DNA from 4 places in the Trinickia sp. EG282A genome. Region 1 is predicted to be linked to each of the others. Evidence: predicted binding sites of a transcription regulator. Region 1 holds the regulator's gene; each other region holds the start of a gene.
The links. The regulator FNR, encoded in region 1, switches genes on or off when oxygen is low (the NO sensors DNR and NnrR bind a similar motif). The targets are predictions, from matches to a motif close to TTGATNNNNATCAA.
Positions count from the first base shown of each region.

Region 2: a site for FNR is predicted at 2,524-2,537, ahead of AB4Y31_RS23705 (universal stress protein). Genes of this name have one in related genera too.
Region 3: a site for FNR is predicted at 2,337-2,350, ahead of AB4Y31_RS23660 (universal stress protein). Genes of this name have one in related genera too.
Region 4: a site for FNR is predicted at 1,467-1,480, ahead of AB4Y31_RS13850 (DUF2892 domain-containing protein). Genes of this name have one in related genera too.

Region 1 is NZ_JBFRCC010000001.1:1,633,041-1,637,381, forward strand. Features, by position in the region: gene AB4Y31_RS07490 (ureidoglycolate lyase) at 1-340, shown strand, start outside; gene AB4Y31_RS07495 (DUF1488 domain-containing protein) at 465-743, shown strand; gene AB4Y31_RS07500 (zinc-dependent alcohol dehydrogenase family protein) at 884-1,873, shown strand; gene fnr (fumarate/nitrate reduction transcriptional regulator Fnr) at 1,901-2,725, opposite strand; gene phaZ (polyhydroxyalkanoate depolymerase) at 3,134-4,341, opposite strand, start outside.
Region 2 is NZ_JBFRCC010000005.1:180,484-184,824, forward strand. Features, by position in the region: gene AB4Y31_RS23695 (PAS domain S-box protein) at 86-1,558, shown strand; gene AB4Y31_RS23700 (DUF2964 family protein) at 1,717-1,908, opposite strand; gene AB4Y31_RS23705 (universal stress protein) at 1,950-2,435, opposite strand; gene hutC (histidine utilization repressor) at 2,658-3,440, opposite strand; gene AB4Y31_RS23715 (amino acid ABC transporter ATP-binding protein) at 3,482-4,341, opposite strand, start outside.
Region 3 is NZ_JBFRCC010000005.1:173,859-178,199, forward strand. Features, by position in the region: gene AB4Y31_RS23655 (universal stress protein) at 431-1,258, opposite strand; gene AB4Y31_RS23660 (universal stress protein) at 1,363-2,202, opposite strand; gene AB4Y31_RS23665 (beta-ketoacyl-ACP reductase) at 2,466-3,212, shown strand; gene AB4Y31_RS23670 (carboxypeptidase regulatory-like domain-containing protein) at 3,393-3,830, shown strand; gene AB4Y31_RS23675 (BON domain-containing protein) at 3,929-4,341, shown strand, end outside.
Region 4 is NZ_JBFRCC010000002.1:1,278,159-1,282,499, reverse strand. Features, by position in the region: gene AB4Y31_RS13860 (cupin domain-containing protein) at 189-590, shown strand; gene AB4Y31_RS13855 (RNA polymerase sigma factor) at 722-1,240, opposite strand; gene AB4Y31_RS13850 (DUF2892 domain-containing protein) at 1,242-1,454, opposite strand; gene AB4Y31_RS13845 (DUF6516 family protein) at 1,910-2,362, shown strand; gene AB4Y31_RS13840 (helix-turn-helix domain-containing protein) at 2,343-2,648, shown strand; gene AB4Y31_RS13835 (ArsR/SmtB family transcription factor) at 2,681-3,376, opposite strand; gene AB4Y31_RS13830 (nuclear transport factor 2 family protein) at 3,539-3,913, shown strand; gene AB4Y31_RS13825 (hypothetical protein) at 4,299-4,341, shown strand, end outside.

The DNA.
Region 1 (4,341 bases):
CAAGGGCAAGGGATTCGACACGTTCGGTCCGATCGGCCCGTGGCTAGTCACGCGCGACGAAATTCGCGATCCGCAGAGCCTCGATCTCTGGCTCGAGGTCGACGGCCATCGCTATCAGAACGGGAACACGCGCACGATGATTTTCCCGGTCGCGAAGCTCGTTTCCTACCTCTCGCAGTGCATGAGCCTGCAGCCGGGCGATGTCATCTCGACGGGCACGCCGCCGGGCGTCGGCCTCGGCCAAAAGCCCGAGCCGATCTACCTCAAGGCGGGGCAGACGATGCGTCTCGGCATCGCCGGCCTCGGCGAGCAGCGGCAGCGCACGGTCGCCGCCGGCTGATATCACTGCGATCGAAGCCGGGCTGCTCGGACGCGGCCCGGTGCCGTTGAAGAACGCCGATCCTCCGCTTGCCCGCCTTCGACTATGCTGGATGGAAGACTGAACGGCACAGCGAGGTGGCAACATGCAAATCTCCTTTCCGCAGGAGCCGGCCGAATACTGCGGCCGCGATCTCGTGCTCGCCTTTCCGGCACTCGTCGACGGCGAGCGCGTGCAATGCGCGATCACGGCGGAAGCGCTCGAGGACCATTTCGGCGCCGAGTCTCTGCGTGAAGACGACGTGCAACGCGCCTTCGAAGTCAATCGGCGTGCGATCGAACACGCCGCACGCAAGATGCTCCAGGAGTTAGGCAAGAAGCCCGTGCTGCTGCATAGCGGCTTTTTTCGCTTTTACGACGAATAGCGATCGGCAAGCCGGCAGCCGGCGGGCTTCGCCGCGCGTCGTTGCCGCCGCGCGCGGTCGTCGATTCCGACCTTGAGCGAGCCGGTCGCCGGCGCGGATGCCGACGCCGTCGATGCCGAAAGCGATGGAGGAAGAAAGCGATGCGTGCGATGGTCTTCGACGGAAGCGCGCCTTTGCTCGCCGAGCGCGAGCTGCCCGATCCGGTACCCGCCGCGGGGCAGTTGCTCATCGACGTCCATGCGTGCGGAGTTTGCCGCACCGATCTTCACGTGGTGGACGGCGATCTCGCGCATCCCAAGCGTCCGCTGATTCCGGGCCACGAGATCGTCGGCACGGTTGCCGCGATGGGCGAGGGGGCAAGCGGCTTCGCGATCGGCGAACGGGTGGGCGTGCCGTGGCTCGGGCATACGTGCGGGCACTGCCCATACTGCGCGCGCGGGCGAGAGAACCTCTGCGACGCCCCCGGATTCACCGGCTATACGATCGACGGAGGCTACGCCGAGCGCACCGTCGCCGACAGCCGCTATTGCTTCCGGCTGCCCGATCGCTACACCGACGTGGCAGCGGCGCCGTTGCTTTGCGCGGGGCTCATCGGCTACCGGACGCTCGCGATGGCCGGTGACGCCGAACGCGTCGGCATCTACGGTTTCGGCGCCGCGGCGCACATCGTCGCGCAAGTCGCCCGCCACCAGGGCCGCACCGTGTACGCTTTTACCCGTCCCGGCGATACAGTCGCGCAGCGGCTCGCACGGCGACTCGGCGCGCATTGGGCCGGCGGCAGCGACGAACGGGGGCCCGCTGCGCTCGATGCAGCGCTCATCTTCGCGCCTGTCGGGGCGCTCGTGCCGCGCGCGCTCGAGGCTGTCGTCAAGGGGGGTGTCGTCGTCTGCGGCGGGATCCACATGAGCGCGATCCCCGCGTTTTCGTACGACCTTCTCTGGGGCGAGCGTCGCATCGTATCGGTCGCCAACCTGACGCGCGAGGACGGTCACGCGTTCATGAAAATCGCGGGAGAGACGGCGCTCGAGATCGAGACGACGCCGTATCCGTTCACGGAAGCCAATCGCGCGCTCTCGGACCTGCGCGAAGGCCGCCTGTCGGGAGCGGCGGTACTGACGATGAAACGGTGAGGCGGCCCCGCCCGCGACCCGCGCGCGTCAAACGCGCGCGAGCGCTTCGAGATCGACGATGCGAATCCGCTTGCCGCGCGTTTCGAGCAGACCGTCGCGCTGAAACTTCGAGAACATGCGGCTCACCGTCTCGAGCTTCATGCCGAGGTAGTTGCCCATCTCTTCGCGCGTCATGCGCAGATGGAATTCGGCCGGCGAATACCCGCGCGCCTCCATCCGGCTCGACAGGTTGAGCAGGAAGCTCGCGAGGCGCTCCTCCGCGCGCATTGTCCCGAGCAGCATCATGAGCGCCGATTCTCGAACGATCTCGCCGCTCATCATGCGCAGGACTTGCTGCTGCAGCGGTTGCGATTCGGCGCAGAGCGCCTCGAGCAATGCGTAGGGAATGATGCAGACGCTGCTGTCTTCGATCGCGACCGTATCGCCGATATGGCGCCGGCTGTGAAGGCCGTCGAGGCCGAGCACTTCGCCCGCGAAGTGAAAGCCCGTCACCTGCTCGCGACCGTCGCGATGCATGACGACCGTCTTGAACGAACCCGCGCGCACGGCATAAATGCTCTGGAATTCATCGTTCGCGCGGTAGAGCGCTTCGCCGCGCTTGACGAGGCGCGTCGCGGTCACGATCGAATCGAAGAGCCGCAGTTCTTCCGACGTAAGGTTGTTCGGCATGCAGCCAGACAGCATCGAGCAGCTGGAGCAGCCTGCGCTCGTCGATGCGTTCGTCGACGCGGCATTCGACGTGCTCTTCGGCGTGGCCTGCGGTGTGGTCTTCGGCGGACGCATAGGTACGATCGAAGACAGGGGCAGCCGCTCCGCGCGAGTGTCTTCCTCTGGTTCCAATTCGAGCAGCATGTCTTCGTTCTCCGCCTTTTGGGTGCGCACCCGCCCTGGGTGCCGCGAAACAATTTCCATGTGAGTATCGGTGGTAGCGGGCGCCGAGCCTATCAGCGGCGTATGAAACTTCGGTAAGTGTTAGCGTAGGGTTGTAAGACTTCTCCTACGGCGGTGACGGAAAATGAGCGGCGATGCGTAGCCGGACCGCGGAGCGGCCCTTGGCGCGGCGATGCACGCCCGTCGAGCGGTGCTCTTCCGGTCGTTCGCAGGCTGGCGGGGCGTGTATTTTAATTGCTTAGCGAAGAGTAATAGACTGACGAATTCGAGCTGCGCGCCGATCACGCACTATCGCTCGGCGTGGAGGGGCGCAGTTTCTGTCAGAACTTTGCTGACGCAACGCAAGGCTGGCGCGGGGCGCTGGGGCCCTCAGCTGATGGCGGCGGGCTGTGGCTCGTGGGGCTCGTGGGGCTCGTGGGTCTCGCGCCAGAACGCAGCCAGCGCCGGATGGATCGCTTCGCGCCAGCGCGGACCGGTGAAAAGATCGTAGTGGTCGCAATCGGCAATAGTCAGCTGTTTGCGCCGCCTGTCGGGCACCGCGCTGCAGACCGCATGCGCCGCGTGGGTCTGGCCGGCGCCCGTGATGTCGTCGCGGTCTCCCTCGATCGTGCAGAGCGCCGACGCCGCGAGCGCGCTGCCGCGCACGCGCCGGCCGTCGACGTCCCAGGCACCGCGCGCGAGCCGCTGCTCCTTGAAAACGATGCGCAGCGTATCGAGAAAGTAGTCTTCGGTCATGTCGAGCACCGCCGCGTATTCGTCGAAGGCGCGCCGGCTCGCGGCTATCCTGGCGTCGTCGCCGGCGAGGCGGCTCGTCCAGTACCGCGTTTCGAGCGCCATCTGCCGATGCGGATGCGCGGCGACGATCGCGGCATGCTGCAGGTATCCGGGGTAGATGCGCCGTCCGCCGCCGCGATACCAGGCCGGCACCGTATCGATGACCGTGCGGCGGAACCAGTCGATGCTATGTGTCGCCGCCAGCCGGTCGACGGCGGTCGGATTGAGTCGCGTATCGATCGGTCCCCCCATCAGCGTGACCGAAAGCGGCCCGGGCTCGCCGCGAGCCGCGACGAGGGCCGCGGCGGCGACGGCCGGCACCGTCCCCTGGCAGACGGCGAGCACATGCAGCCCATTGCTGCATAGGCGGCGCATGAAGCGCTCCACGGTCAGCACGTAGTCGTCGAGGCCGAAGCGGCCCTCGGCGAGCGGCACGTCGCGTGCGTTGGCCCAGTCGGTCACGTAGACGTCGCCGTCCTCGAGCAGCGTTTCCACCGTCTCCCGCAGCATGACCGCGTGATGTCCTGCGAGCGGCGTGCAAAGCAGAATCGGCGCGCCGCCGTCGAGCCGCGCGCGATGTTCCCCTCGCCGCGCGAACCGGCGCAACGCGCAAAATGCCACGCGATCGACGACGGTTTCATCGATGTGAACGCGTCGGCCGCCGAGCGTCACCGACGCGATCGCGAACGGCGGCGGCTCCAGCGTCGTCTCGAACACGCGGCGCAGCCATTCGCAGCCGGGCATCGCGCGCGACTCGGGAGATTGCGCGGGCAGACCGCACGCCCGTGCGAGCGAGGCGGCCC
Region 2 (4,341 bases), on a different contig from region 1:
CGCGTGACAGCGTCAATTGGGCTGAGCCGAGAGTTGCGGACTGTGCGTTACGACAGTCGAGCCGAATTAATCCCCGGAGACTGAATTGGAGCCCCGCAAGCCGCTGATCGGTCTGCGCCAGCAACTCTTCCAACAGGTGGTGGAAGCGGCACCCAACGCCATGGTGATGGCGGACCGGGACGGCCGTATTGTCTTCGGTAACGCACAGATGGAAAAGCTTTTCGGCTATTCGCGCGAGGAGCTGCTCGGGATCAGTGTGGATCGCCTGGTGCCGGAGCGCTTTCGCGCCGCCCACGCTGACTTCCGTCATGCCTTTTACGCCGACCTGAAAACTCGCCCGATGGGCATGGGCCGCGACCTCTTCGCCCTGCGCAAGGACGGCTCCGAATTCCCGGTCGAGATCGGACTCAATCCGGTCACGACAGACGAGGGAGTATTCGTCCTCGCGGCAATCGCGGATATCACCGAGCGCAGGCGGCTGGAGGAGCGTTTCCGTCAAGTGGTGGAAGCGGCCCCGAACGCAATGGTGATGGTGGACCGCGAGGGGCGAATCGTCCTCGTCAATTCCCAGACGGAAAAGCTGTTCGCCTATGCCCGCGAGGAGCTCTTCGCGAAGTCTATCGAAACACTGGTACCGGAGCGTTTGCGTGGGGGACATCACAGCTATCGCGAAGCGTATTTCGACGAGTTGCAGCCTAGGCCAATGGGCTCGGGCCGCGATCTTTACGGACGTCGCAAGGATGGTTCGGAATTTCCGGTCGAAATCGGGCTCAATCCCGTGCGGACTTCGGAGGAGGTGTTCGTCCTTGCTGCCATCGCGGACATCACGCAGCGCAAGCGGGCGGAGCACGAACTGCTGAGAAGCACGGAGGAGCTCAAGGAGTCGCGCGCGGAACTCCAGCGCCTTTCCGCGAATATCCAACACGTACGCGAAGAAGAAAAGGCACGTGTCGCTCGCGAGCTGCATGACGACCTCGGCCAACAACTGGCCGCGCTCAAGATCGAGGTCGGCAAGATCGAAAACCGTGCGGAAGGCGCGAGGACCGCAATGAGCGGAGCCGACCTTGGCAATGTCGAAGACTTGATCGATCGGCTTGTCGTATCCGTGAGGCGTATCGCAGCCGATTTGCGCCCTGCGATTCTCGACGATCTCGGTCTGCTTCCGGCAATCGAATGGTTCACAGACGAGTTTACGTCACGGCATCGCGTTCGCGTCATCAGACATATCGCGGCCGACGATATCGAGTTCAACCGCAAGAGCGCGACGGCAATATTCCGGATTGTTCAGGAATCGATGATGAACGTTGCGCGGCATGCGGGTGCGACCGAGGTGACACTCGAAATCGAGTGCAAGGGAGCGAACTGTGTCGTGACTATCACGGACAACGGCCATGGCTGTCCAAGCGATGAGCGCCCATCGCCCAACTCGTTTGGTCTGCTGGGCATGCGTGAACGCGCGGCGGGGCTCAACGGCGAGCTATCGATCCGGACGGCGCCGGGCCGGGGCTTTGCGTTATCCGTTTCATTGCCTCTTGCGGCGATAGTGGGCCCGGAGTGAAGTGCGAGCGCGCCCAGCCAGCAATCCCAATTCGTTCATAGCATCACCGTACCGGTCGACCCGAAGGCTCGACGTTCGTTTCCCCTTGTTAAGCCCGGCGCAGGTGACGTCAACGCCCACGAGTTTGCGGCCGCTGACGCTTGCCTCGAAGTCTGCAATCAAGCGTCGTCCCGCGGCGACGGATTGAGCAGAAGGACGAACGCGGCCACCCCGACGACGATCGCGCCAATGCCGTAGTGAAACGCTTCATCAGTATCGAACACAAGACCGCGAATGGCCATGCCAAGACCGGCCAGCACGGCGAATACCGAAATTGTCGCGAGAGCGATGCGAACCCTGCTTTGTACCATGGCCTTATCCTTGCCGCGATGCGAGACCCACGCGCTACTGATCAAGCTGCCATCACTTCGTGCTTCGGCGCGGCCGCCTCAACACCACCAGGAACGAGCAACACGGGACAGCAGGACATCCGCACGAGCCGTTCGGCAACGCTGCCGAGCAGAAACCGCTTGACGCCTCGACGCCCATGCGTGCCCATGACGATAAGGTCGCAGCCGGTCGCGCGCGCCTCTTCGAGAATGCGCTCGGCGACGGTGCCGCCCGGCGCATCGGCCTCGACGACGCGCGCGGTACCCCTGACATTCTCGCGCTGCATCAGCGCTTGCGATTCGGCTTTCAGTTGTTCGCCTTGTTGCTGAAGTGCGTCGCGCACGATCGATGGATCGAAGCCCGGTGCTTGATAAGCCACGATTGGCACATCGATGACGAATAGCGGTATCAGTTCCGCCCCGGTTTCGCGTGCGAGCGAGAGTGCGAAGCCGAGCGCGCGCTGGGCGCTTTCGCTGCCGTCGATCGGCGCGAGGATGCGTTGGTACATGTTCGATCCTACCTGTGCGGACGTTGAGAACGGCGCAACCGGAGCGCTGCGCTTGATTGCAGTGTAGGAGCGGCATTGATTTGCCAAGTTGACGCCAATCAAGTGAGCGCGGCTAGAGCTGCGTCAATTGCGGTTCGCCGGAAAGCTTGGGCGCCGTGCGGATCGCTCTATGAAGAGTCTCGAGGCAGACTCCTAACGCTGCCGAAACCCATCGCAGCGTCATCATCCCTGAAACCGCGCATCTCCCGGCCGAAAGCGACACCCGAGCCGATATCTCGAACCCGGATGCACGAAACGTGCGAACGTCACTGCCGCGCCGGTCATCCAGGTGCGTCTCACGAGCACAAGGCATGGCTCATCAAGGCTGATTTCGAGGAGCGTCGCTTCGGCGCGAGTCGGCAGGCACGCATCGACGACGTGCTCGATCTCGTGCGCGGGCAAGGTCGCGGCGAGGTACTCCGATGGCTGCAGCGCATTGAAGTCCTGCTCCAGGAAATCCGGCACGGCAGCTGGGTTCACATAGCGATCCTCGAGCCGCACCGGCACGCCATTCTCGCGATGAACGCCGACCAGATGAAACACGGATGAGCTGGGCGGCAAGCCGAGCGCGTTCGAGACGGCGAGCGGCGCGCTCTCGCGTTGCACGAGCACGGTCTGGTAGTCATATTCATGACCCCGCGCGCGAATTTCCTCGCCGATATGCGCGATCATGAGCAGCGTCGACTGCGGCTTTGCCTCGGCCACGAAAGTGCCCACGCCCGAATGCCGCGTGATCCATCCTTCCCCGGTCAGCTCTCGCAGCGCGCGGTTGATCGTCATGCGCGAGACGCCGAGCGATTCGACGAGATCCAGCTCGGAGGGAATGCGGTCTCCGGGTTGCCAGGCACCCGATTCGATCTTTCCGCGAATGAAGCTTTTGACCCGCGCGTAGCGCGCCATCGGCATGTCGGACTCGCCTGCATTGTCCGCGGTGGGGGTGGGCTTCACCGACGTCGGTGCCGGCATGCCTGGTCTCCTCGCTCTTCGGGGTAGCGTGGCAGACATCATCAAGCGGGCTCGTCTTGCGCGCCCCGCGACCAGAACGCATTGCGATCGAAGTAGTTCTGCAGAAACTGGCGCAGGCGCGGATGCTTCGCGTCGTGGAATACTTCGCGCGGCTTGCCTTGCACCGCGATGCGCCCTTGATCGATGAACACGACCTTGTCCGCCACCTGCGCCGCAAAACCCATTTCGTGCGTGACGACGGCCATTGTCATGCCATCGCGCGCGAGCTGCTTCATTACCTGCAAAACTTCACCGACGAGCTCGGGATCGAGCGCCGAAGTCGGTTCATCGAAGAGCATGATGTGCGGCTCCATCGCGAGCGCGCGCGCGATCGCCACGCGCTGCTGTTGGCCGCCGGACAGCTTCGCCGGATAAGCGTCGCCCTTGTGCGACAGGCCGACCGTCTCGAGCATCAGGTCGGCGCGCGCACGCGCCTCGTGGCGCGAGAACCGCCGCACGCGCAGCAGCGCCTCCATTACATTGTCGAGCGCGCTCATGTGAGGCCATAGATTGAACTGCTGAAACACCATGCCGATATTGCGCCGCACGCGATTGATCTCTGCGCTCGATGCGCGTACGCGCCGCCCGTGTCGCTCGCGGTATCCGAGCAGTTCGCCTTCGATGCGCACTTCGCCTTCATCATAGGTTTCGAGCCCGGCGAGACAGCGCAGCAGCGTGCTCTTGCCCGAGCCTGAAGGGCCGATCACGCAGACGACTTCCGACTTGCCGATGTCGAGATCGATGCCGCGCAGTACTTCGGTTTCGTTGAAGCGCTTATGCAAGCCGCGCACTTCCACGAGCGGCGCAACGGACGCATTCACGAAGATCGGCCCCTCGTTGACTTCGGAGGGAGAAAGCGGGG
Region 3 (4,341 bases), on a different contig from region 1:
GAGCCGTAGTCGGACCGTTCTCGAGGCGAACAATTCACCCGACCACCACTGCAGTATTCCCCAGTTTGCAATGAATCGATATAGGCGCTGTACGAAGCTGCGGTAGGAACAGCGGAAGGCGTGTAGGAGATCTCCTACGTAGGGGTAAATGGTCATACAAGCGTCATCGGCAACTAGCCGCCGAAGCGCTGTTGGCAACAGACAGATCGTCGCGGGCAAGCGATCGCTTTGCGGGTTGATAAGCGGCGTGCAGTGCGACTGCATGCCGCATCCCTCTTGTGTTTCTGCAAGCGGGCGTGGCAAAAAACAACCGCCCGTCGCCAAGTAGGCGCGCAACGAAGCCACCGCCCGTGTTTAAGCGGGCGCAGAAAAAAAAGACCACCCTTGGTGGTTGCGCGAAACCGACGAATTCAGTTTCGCGCGAAGGCCGTCAATGCGACATCAATACGGGTACCGTCATCGTTCGGAGCAGGGCATGCGTGACACCGCCCAGGACTCTTTCACGAGCACGCGCGTGGGCATATGCCCCCATGACAAGGAGATCGGCGTGCGTATCGCTGACCTGATTGAGAAGCGTTTCCCCTGTGCCGACACCGGAAATGCGAGGTATCGATTTAAATGCCGCGCGCACCCCATGCCGCTCCAGATAGCCGGCAACATCGAAGCCCGCGGGCGCTTCCCGGTCCGGGTATTTCTCGACGGTGCAAACCGTCACGAAGCGCGCGCGTTTCAGGATCGGGATCGAATCGGCCAGCGCCCGAGCGGCTTCGCGGCTGCCGTCCCATGCCACGACGATGTTCTCGCCAAATGTCGCAACGTGCCCTGCGTACGGCAGGACGATCACCGGCCGTCCCACGTTCATCACCATGTCTTCGACGAAGTCGCGAGCAACATACGAATCCTGATCGTCCGGATCTTCTTGCCCGAGTATGACGAGGTCGGCGTGGCGCGCATGGAGGACTGCCTCGTCGAGCGCCGGCCCCGGAGGGGCACGCCATTCGAACGAGCATCCTGCCTGTTCGGCAGCGGTGATGAAACGATCGTGCGCACGATTCGCCCGCTCAGCGTGCTGCGCTTCCAGTGCCGCTGGAACGAGACTCTCGTCGCCTTTCAGAAGCGGACGAAACAGATCCTGGCAAACCACGTACAGGCCGATCAAACAGGCGTCGTACTTGAGAGCAAGGTCGAGTGCGAAGCTTACGCGCTCATGGCTTTTTCGGCTGTCGTCGATATGGACAAGCAATGTCTTGTAAGTCATGGTGATTCCTTTTCGGGTTGGCAGGTCGCCCCCTGTGTGTTTATTTGTCGTCGATGCTTGAGGGGACTAGAAAGACAGCACAGCTCGTTGTCCGTCTGAGTCGATCAGTGCGTCATCAGCACAGGTACGGTCATCGCTTTTAGAATGGCGCGGGTTGCGCCTCCCAGGACGATTTCGCGCCAGCGCGAGTGGCCATAGCCACCCATTACGATGAGATCTGTGCCAAAGTCCGCGGCACGCGAAAGCAGCAGTTCGCCTATTGGGACGTCTCTCACGCCCTCCATCTCCTCGGTGACCACGTTGACGCCGTGCCGTGCAATGACGTTGGCGATATCCGATCCGGGAATGCGGCTTGTCGGTGCCTCGGCCTTGAGCGCATTGACCGTCAGTACCACGACTTGCTTCGCGCGAGTCAGGAAGGGAAGAGCGTCGTGCAGCGCGCGCGTCGCCTCACGACTTCCATCCCAGGCGAACAGGACATTCTCGCCGACGCTCGCGAATTCGACCGCATACGGTAGGACCAATACGGGGCGGCCTGCGGAGAGCAGGAGATTTTCGATGAACTGTTCGGCGACAAACGATTCGGCGTCTTCCGGATTGCGCTGGCCGACGATTGTCAGATCCGCGAGCCGAGCTTCCTCCGGAACGAGACGATTGGCGTACCCCTCCGAAAACTTCCATTCGCCGACCACTTTCTCGCGTGCGATTTCCGCTTTGAAGAAGCGTTCGAGCGCAGTACGGCGTTCGGCGCGCATAGCTTCGACTTCGGCGAAGTAATCGGCTGTGCCGGCCATCACGTAAAACGATCCGGGCTCCGGTCTGAACACTGTCAGAAGGCCAGTCAGGTGTGCGTCGAACTGCTTGGCAAGATGCAGCGCGAACTCGAGGCGCGGCCTCGCGGATGCGCTCAAGTCTAGATGCACGAGGATGCTCTTGTAACTCATTGCGATTGCTCCCGGAGAGAGGGACACGGAATTCGGCCCTGCTTTGCAGTCTAGGAGCGCATGCCGCGCGAGGGTTGATGACGGTCAAGCGATGCATGAGCGATTGGCGGCGCTTCACGTTAGTTTCCGCGCGGTTGATTGATGTCAAACGCCGGCGAGTGCAGCCACCTAGAGTCGACTACGTCACGCGGCTGCATAGCAAACGCGGCGCTTGCCTGGACCGTGACGAGTACAAGCCGCGCACGTTCGAACTGGAGCACAAAATGTCTGGCAAACGCGTTGCCTTCGTGACAGGAGGCATGGGAGGGCTCGGCGCGGCAATCTGCCGCCGTCTTCACGCAATGGGAATGACGGTCGCGATGACGCACTCGCCGCGCAACGACCATGTGACGACATGGTTGATGCGAGAGCGCGATGCTGGCCGCCAGTACCACGCTTATGAGGCGGACGTGGCGGAGTACGACTCCTGCGCGCATTGCGCCAAGCGCGTGCTCGATCAGCATGGCACGGTCGATATTCTCATCAATAACTCGGGCATTACGCGCGATGCCACCTTCGCGAAGATGACCAAGACCGATTGGGACGCCGTGCTTCGCACCGATCTCGATGCGTTGTTCAACATGACCAAGCCGTTTATTGGCGGAATGATCGAGCGCCGGTTCGGCCGCATCGTCAACATCGGTTCGGTGAACGGATCGCGAGGGGCATTCGGGCAGACGAATTACTCGGCTGCCAAAGCGGGCATCCATGGCTTCACGAAGGCGCTCGCGCTTGAGGTCGCAAGGCATGGGGTGACAGTGAATACTGTCTCGCCGGGGTACCTCGATACCGCGATGATCGCCTCGGTGCCAGCGGAGATCATGGATAAAAGAATACTGCCGCAAATTCCTGTCGGTCGCCTCGGCCGCCCAGACGAAGTGGCAGCGCTCGTCGCGTTTCTCTGTTCGGACGATGCAGCGTTTATTACCGGCGCGGAGCTCGCGATCAATGGCGGAATGCATATGCGATGAGCTAAGCGGCAGGCCGTGATGCCGCGCCAACGCCCCCACCCGAGAGCATCGATTGACCGGTATCAACCATGTCCGTGTGGCTTTCCATATTCTGGAGACTGCGGAATCCAATAAGAAAGAGAGCGACGTGTTCGCGCTCCAGCTGTAACGACGTTTCGGTACTCAACCCGAGGAACAAACATGTTGAAATTTCGTACTCAAAAATCCCGATTGGCTCGACTGCCTGTTGCATTGGTAGCCGGTCTCACGATAGCGAGCGCCGTTGCATTCGCGCAGGAGATGGCGACGATTCGTCCCGTCACCGAACATGGCATCACCTATCTGAGCGGTGGCGTCGGTGAGGACGAGGTATCGGCGATGCGTGCGATGGCGCCAAAATTCAATTTGCATCTGGTGTTCGCGCAAAAGAGCGGTGTCTACCTGGCCGACGTTGATGTGGGCATCTTCTCTACATCGGGGGAGCAAATCGCTGCAATGAAATCCGAAGGGCCCATGTTGTTCGTTAGCCTGCCGCCGGGACGATACCGCGTTACGGCGACATCGGATACGGTCAACGTGACGCACTGGGTTACCGTGCCGGCCCGCGGTGGCGCCGACGTCAATTTCTACTGGGGGTGAGCCTTTTTCGCAGGTCGGGTGCGGGTCCTCATGGCGGCGGCAATATGAACCCACGGACTCGCCAGGGTGACGATGTCTCGATGAGCCAGGAGGTTGAAATGAAGACGGACAAGCAATTGAAGCAGGAAATCGAAGAAGAGCTGGAGTACGATCCCGCGGTCACTTCGGCCGAAATCGGCGTCGAGGTGAGCGGCCGCGTTGTGACGTTGTCGGGCCACCCGACCAACTATGCGGAAAAGCTCGCCGCGGAGAAGGCGGCCCAACGCGTAGCGGGCGTCAAGGCTGTCGTCGTCGAGATGGAAGTGAGACTGCCGCATGCCGACGTACGAAGCGATGAAGAGACGGCCAATGCAGTGCGTTCGATGCTGCACTGGACGGTCGGCCTTTCGGAAGAAGCGGTGAAGGTACAAGTTGAAAAGGGGTGGGTCACGCTGAGCGGTGCCGTGCCGAATGCTCATCTGTCCCATCTGGCAACTCGCACGGTCAGTCATATGCGCGGCGTGACTGGCGT
Region 4 (4,341 bases), on a different contig from region 1:
GCACAACGCACGCCATTTTAGCCGTCAGGCAGGCAGCATATGCGCGACTATGACGAACAGACGATGCAAGCCCGTCCCCTGATGCACGCTCGGCGCGCCGGCTAGCGCAGAGCATGTCACGATCGTTCAAGACACTCGCCGGTAGTCGGCATAAGATCCGTTACTGGTATTGCCCGAACGGAGCCATTGTGCACACCGATTTGCAGTCGACGCCCGCTCAACGCGGCCAACTAAAGACCATCGATCTGCTCGATAAGATCAGTCAGATCGACGCCCACTGGCAGCCACGCGTCGTTGCCGAAATGAACGACTATCAATTCAAGGTCGTGAAGATACTCGGCGACTTCGTCTGGCACACGCATGCCGACACCGATGAGACGTTCATCGTCCTCGAGGGCCGGTTGAGAATCGACTTCCGAGATCGCTCGATCGAACTGCGTGCCGGCGAAATGGCGGTTGTCCCGAAGGGCGTCGAACATAAGCCGTATGCCGAATCCGAGGTGAAGATGCTGCTGATCGAACCGCGGGGCGTCGTCAATACCGGCGATACAGTCAACGAAAGAACGGCCGAAAACGACGTCTGGCTATGAGGATCGTAGTCTGACGACGGAGTTGGTTCGCCTCACTGCCGAACCGATAGATGCAGTATCTGGTCTCGAACATCTGCTGCCGCCAGCCTAACGCCGGTTCGCGGGGAGCGCGCCGCCGTAGGTCGGCGCAATCAGGCAAGCAGATATTCGCGCGCCAGCGTGCGTGCGCGATGCAGGCGGCTTTTCGTCGCCGGGACCGACAAGCCGAGACGCGCGGCGATCTCGCCGATCGTGAGTTCCTCGAAGTCGCGCAGCAAAAGGACGTCGCGGTAGTCGGGCGGTAGCGACTCCAATGCGTCAATCAGTTCGCGGCGCAGCGAATCCGTGTCGTGCCGCGCCAGCCATCGATCGACCTCCTCCTCGTCGTAGGGATCGAAGTTCAACGCCTTCCGACCGAGCCGCCTGCACTCGTGGCGCACGACGCTGAAGAGCCAGCCGGAGAATGCGGCAACGGCGCGGACCGACTCGAATTTGCGTGCCACGATGAGCAGGACTTCCTGGACCGCATCGTCCACGTCCGAAATGAAGCAATTGCGCTGCGCATAGCGACGTATGTCCGGCTGAAAGAGGCGCAGCAGGCGCTCGAGCGCAAGGGGATCGCCCGAACGTGCTGCGTCGATGACCGCTTGTCTTTGCTCGTCGAGGGGCATGTCACCGCTTCTGTTGTTTCGCGAGGCGCCGGCCGACCATCGCGCAGGCGGGGCAAAACCCGACAAGGCCGGAAATGGTCACGCCCGCGGCGGCCAGCGCGCCGACGATTCCGACAACACCCTTCAGAAACAAGATTGAAAGTGCCGCGCCCACGGCACCGAGAATAATACGGACAACGCGTTCCCAGCCGGGAACGTTCTTGACGTAAAACATGGCTTTGCTTCCTTTATCAAGGTCAAGGTGAGAGACGACCTCTCAGGAAGCTAAGAGGCGGCGCCGATGCGATTTGGTTCGCGCCCCATTTATTTTTCAACCGTCGAGCCGGCACCGGAACCCGCCGCACAGTGCCACCGAGCCAGAACCTAGCTCGATCGTGCTGGAAATCAGTTCAATCCAGCTAAGGCGCCAGACCGCCAGCCACTTGCAACGCAGCCGGCAGATTGACCCACGCAGAGTCGAGTGGCGCAGGGTGGCATTCGGTCTTAGAAACAGGCGGATGCGCCGCGAAGAGGCCCCCCCTCGTTAGCATCTAGCGATTCGCAGACCTCCACTTGTCCTATGCCGCGCTATGCAGGCGGACGACGGCCGGCAGCGGTGCCGCACCGGCGTCTGAACAAGCGGTCCGGGAGCGAGGTGATTGATGAAGTTATGATCCGGTGATAACATCCATGCAAACGAACCTGCGCGATCCCAGCCTTGATACGCTGCTTTACCTCGATGGAGAAAGATTTGTCGTGGATTCCGGCGGCAAGTGCTGGGTTAAGTTCGAGGTGAGGCAGTGCGCCGTGTCAGCGGAACGCCCTCAGGGGCTTCGGTATTCGCTCACGCTTCATGATGAGGCGGGCTGTCGTCTGTTGGGCTTCGATAACGCGCATCCCATCCGCGAGGGTTCAGGACCGGGAGCGCGTACGCGCGTCGAATATGATCACACGCATCGTGGCCCCAAGGTTCGTTTCTATCCCTACAAGGACGCCGCGAAGTTGCTGGCGGATTTCTGGGTCGAAGTTGAAGCGATTCTCGCGAGAAGGAGCACTCAGCATGACTACAGCCAACGTCTTGAAGGTCGGGATTGCATCATTGGAGCAATACAAAGCGCGGACGATGGCAATCGCCCGAGGTGACTACGTGCCCAGCCCGGATGAGCCTAAAGTCTGGTTTCAGTCGCTGGAAACGCTCGCGCAGGTGCTTTCCGACAGAAACCGCTCGCTGCTTGCGTTGATCGCCGAGACGAAGCCCGCGTCACTGAGCGAACTAGCGGAGCGCTCCGGCCGTGCGAAGTCCAATTTATCACGGACACTTCGGACAATGGAGCGATACGGGCTCGTTCATTTCGAAGAAGGCGAGGGTCGAGAAGTCGCGCCGCGCGTCAACTACTCGGGCGTCGAGCTCGAAATGTCATTTGCGTGATGTCGACGGCAACTGCATGAACGTCGAGATGATCAACCGAGTTCCAGAAGCTTCCGAAACATCTCGTTTCCCTTTGACGTAACACTGACAATGCGAGACTTCGGCGAGCGCACAATCCAGCTTTGATCGACGTAGAGTCGGAGCATGTGCGTTCCCAAGGCGCCGCCCAGATGCGGCTGCCGTTGCGTAAGATCGGCACAAGGCCGTGCAAACACGCGACGCTCTCCCTGCGCCGACGGCAAATCAACGCCAATGGCGCGCAACTGCTCTTCGCCGAGCCGGGTGGCAACCAGCTCGGCGCCCTTGCGTCGCAACCAATGCGCCTTCGTCATCGAGGCGAGTACGCCCACGGCGATTTCCCCTGCCAGGTGGTCATAGCAGGTTCGGGCATACATGAATGCCTCGGTCGGCGAGCGCACCGATCCAAGGCACCGCGGCAGGCCCAACTCCGTTCCCGATGCCAGTGCGGCCATGCTCTCGATCATGCAGGCCACTTCGGTATTGGCAATTCGAAAATAGCGGTGACGCCCTTTTGCTTCGACGCCCAGCAGGCCGCCCGCAACCAGCTTCGTCAAATGCGCACTGGCCGATTGCGCCGATATGCCTGCGTGATAAGCCAGCTCGCCTGCCGGGCGAGCGGATCCGTCAATCAATGTCCACACGATCCTCGTGCGTGCCGCGTCAGCGAGGAGTCTGGCGACCCGTGCAATATTAGGCGTATCGTCCATAGTTCACCGTCCGATGAAACGTTCGAGGACTTGTTTCGCCGATACTAGCACTGTGATCCCGTGCGGAATTGCTCTGCGACCAGGTTGAGCCGTCTGCAGAGGGGCATTGCTGCACGCGATGCAATACATCGCAAATTTCACTCATGCAGGAGGACGCGCAACATGGAAATCAACAGCATTCAGCACGCTTTACAAATCTACTTCGACGTGATGTACGAATGCGACCTGAAAAAATTCGATCAGGTATTTCATCCATCCAGTTCACTATTCACCATGAGAAATGGTGAGTTCAACCTGCGTCCGTTCGCGCAGTATCGTGAAGAGATTGCCGCCCGAACGCCGCCGAAGAGCGTGCAACAACCGCGCATGGACGACATTCTGCAGATCCAGGTGCTGTCATCCGAGATTGCCTTCGCGCAGGTTCGCGTTCGCATCTTTGAGAAGGTCTACGTCGATAACCTCAATCTACTGAAATTCGACCGGAATTGGATGATTGTCGCAAAGATCTTTCACCACGCGGAAACGATCAATCGCTAGCCACGGGCAACACGGCGAGTTGTAGATCGGTTACCACTCAACGACGCGCTACACCTCACAGCCCAGCGTCAACGATGCGACGCTTGGGACTGAGGTGGGCCAGAACCCGCGCCCAGGCAAGCTAAGCCCGCAGCCACTTACGCAACGCTTCCCGCGCCCTCAACTTCTCGGCATAAGGCACAGAGGCATACGCCGGGCTGCTCGACGGCAGCTTGAGAGGTCCACCGACATTCGGCCTCCCGCGGCCAGCCTGCTGCGTCATTCCGCGCGATTCAAGATTCGCGGTTTCGCGCCGATATTCCCAAAAGGGGCCAAATTCGACCCGCCACCGAGACTGCACGCGACCGACACCCATCGGCCGATATTGCTTCCTAGGTCGCTGCGTATGTCGACTCTAACAACACGAGGTAAACCAAACATGCCCAACT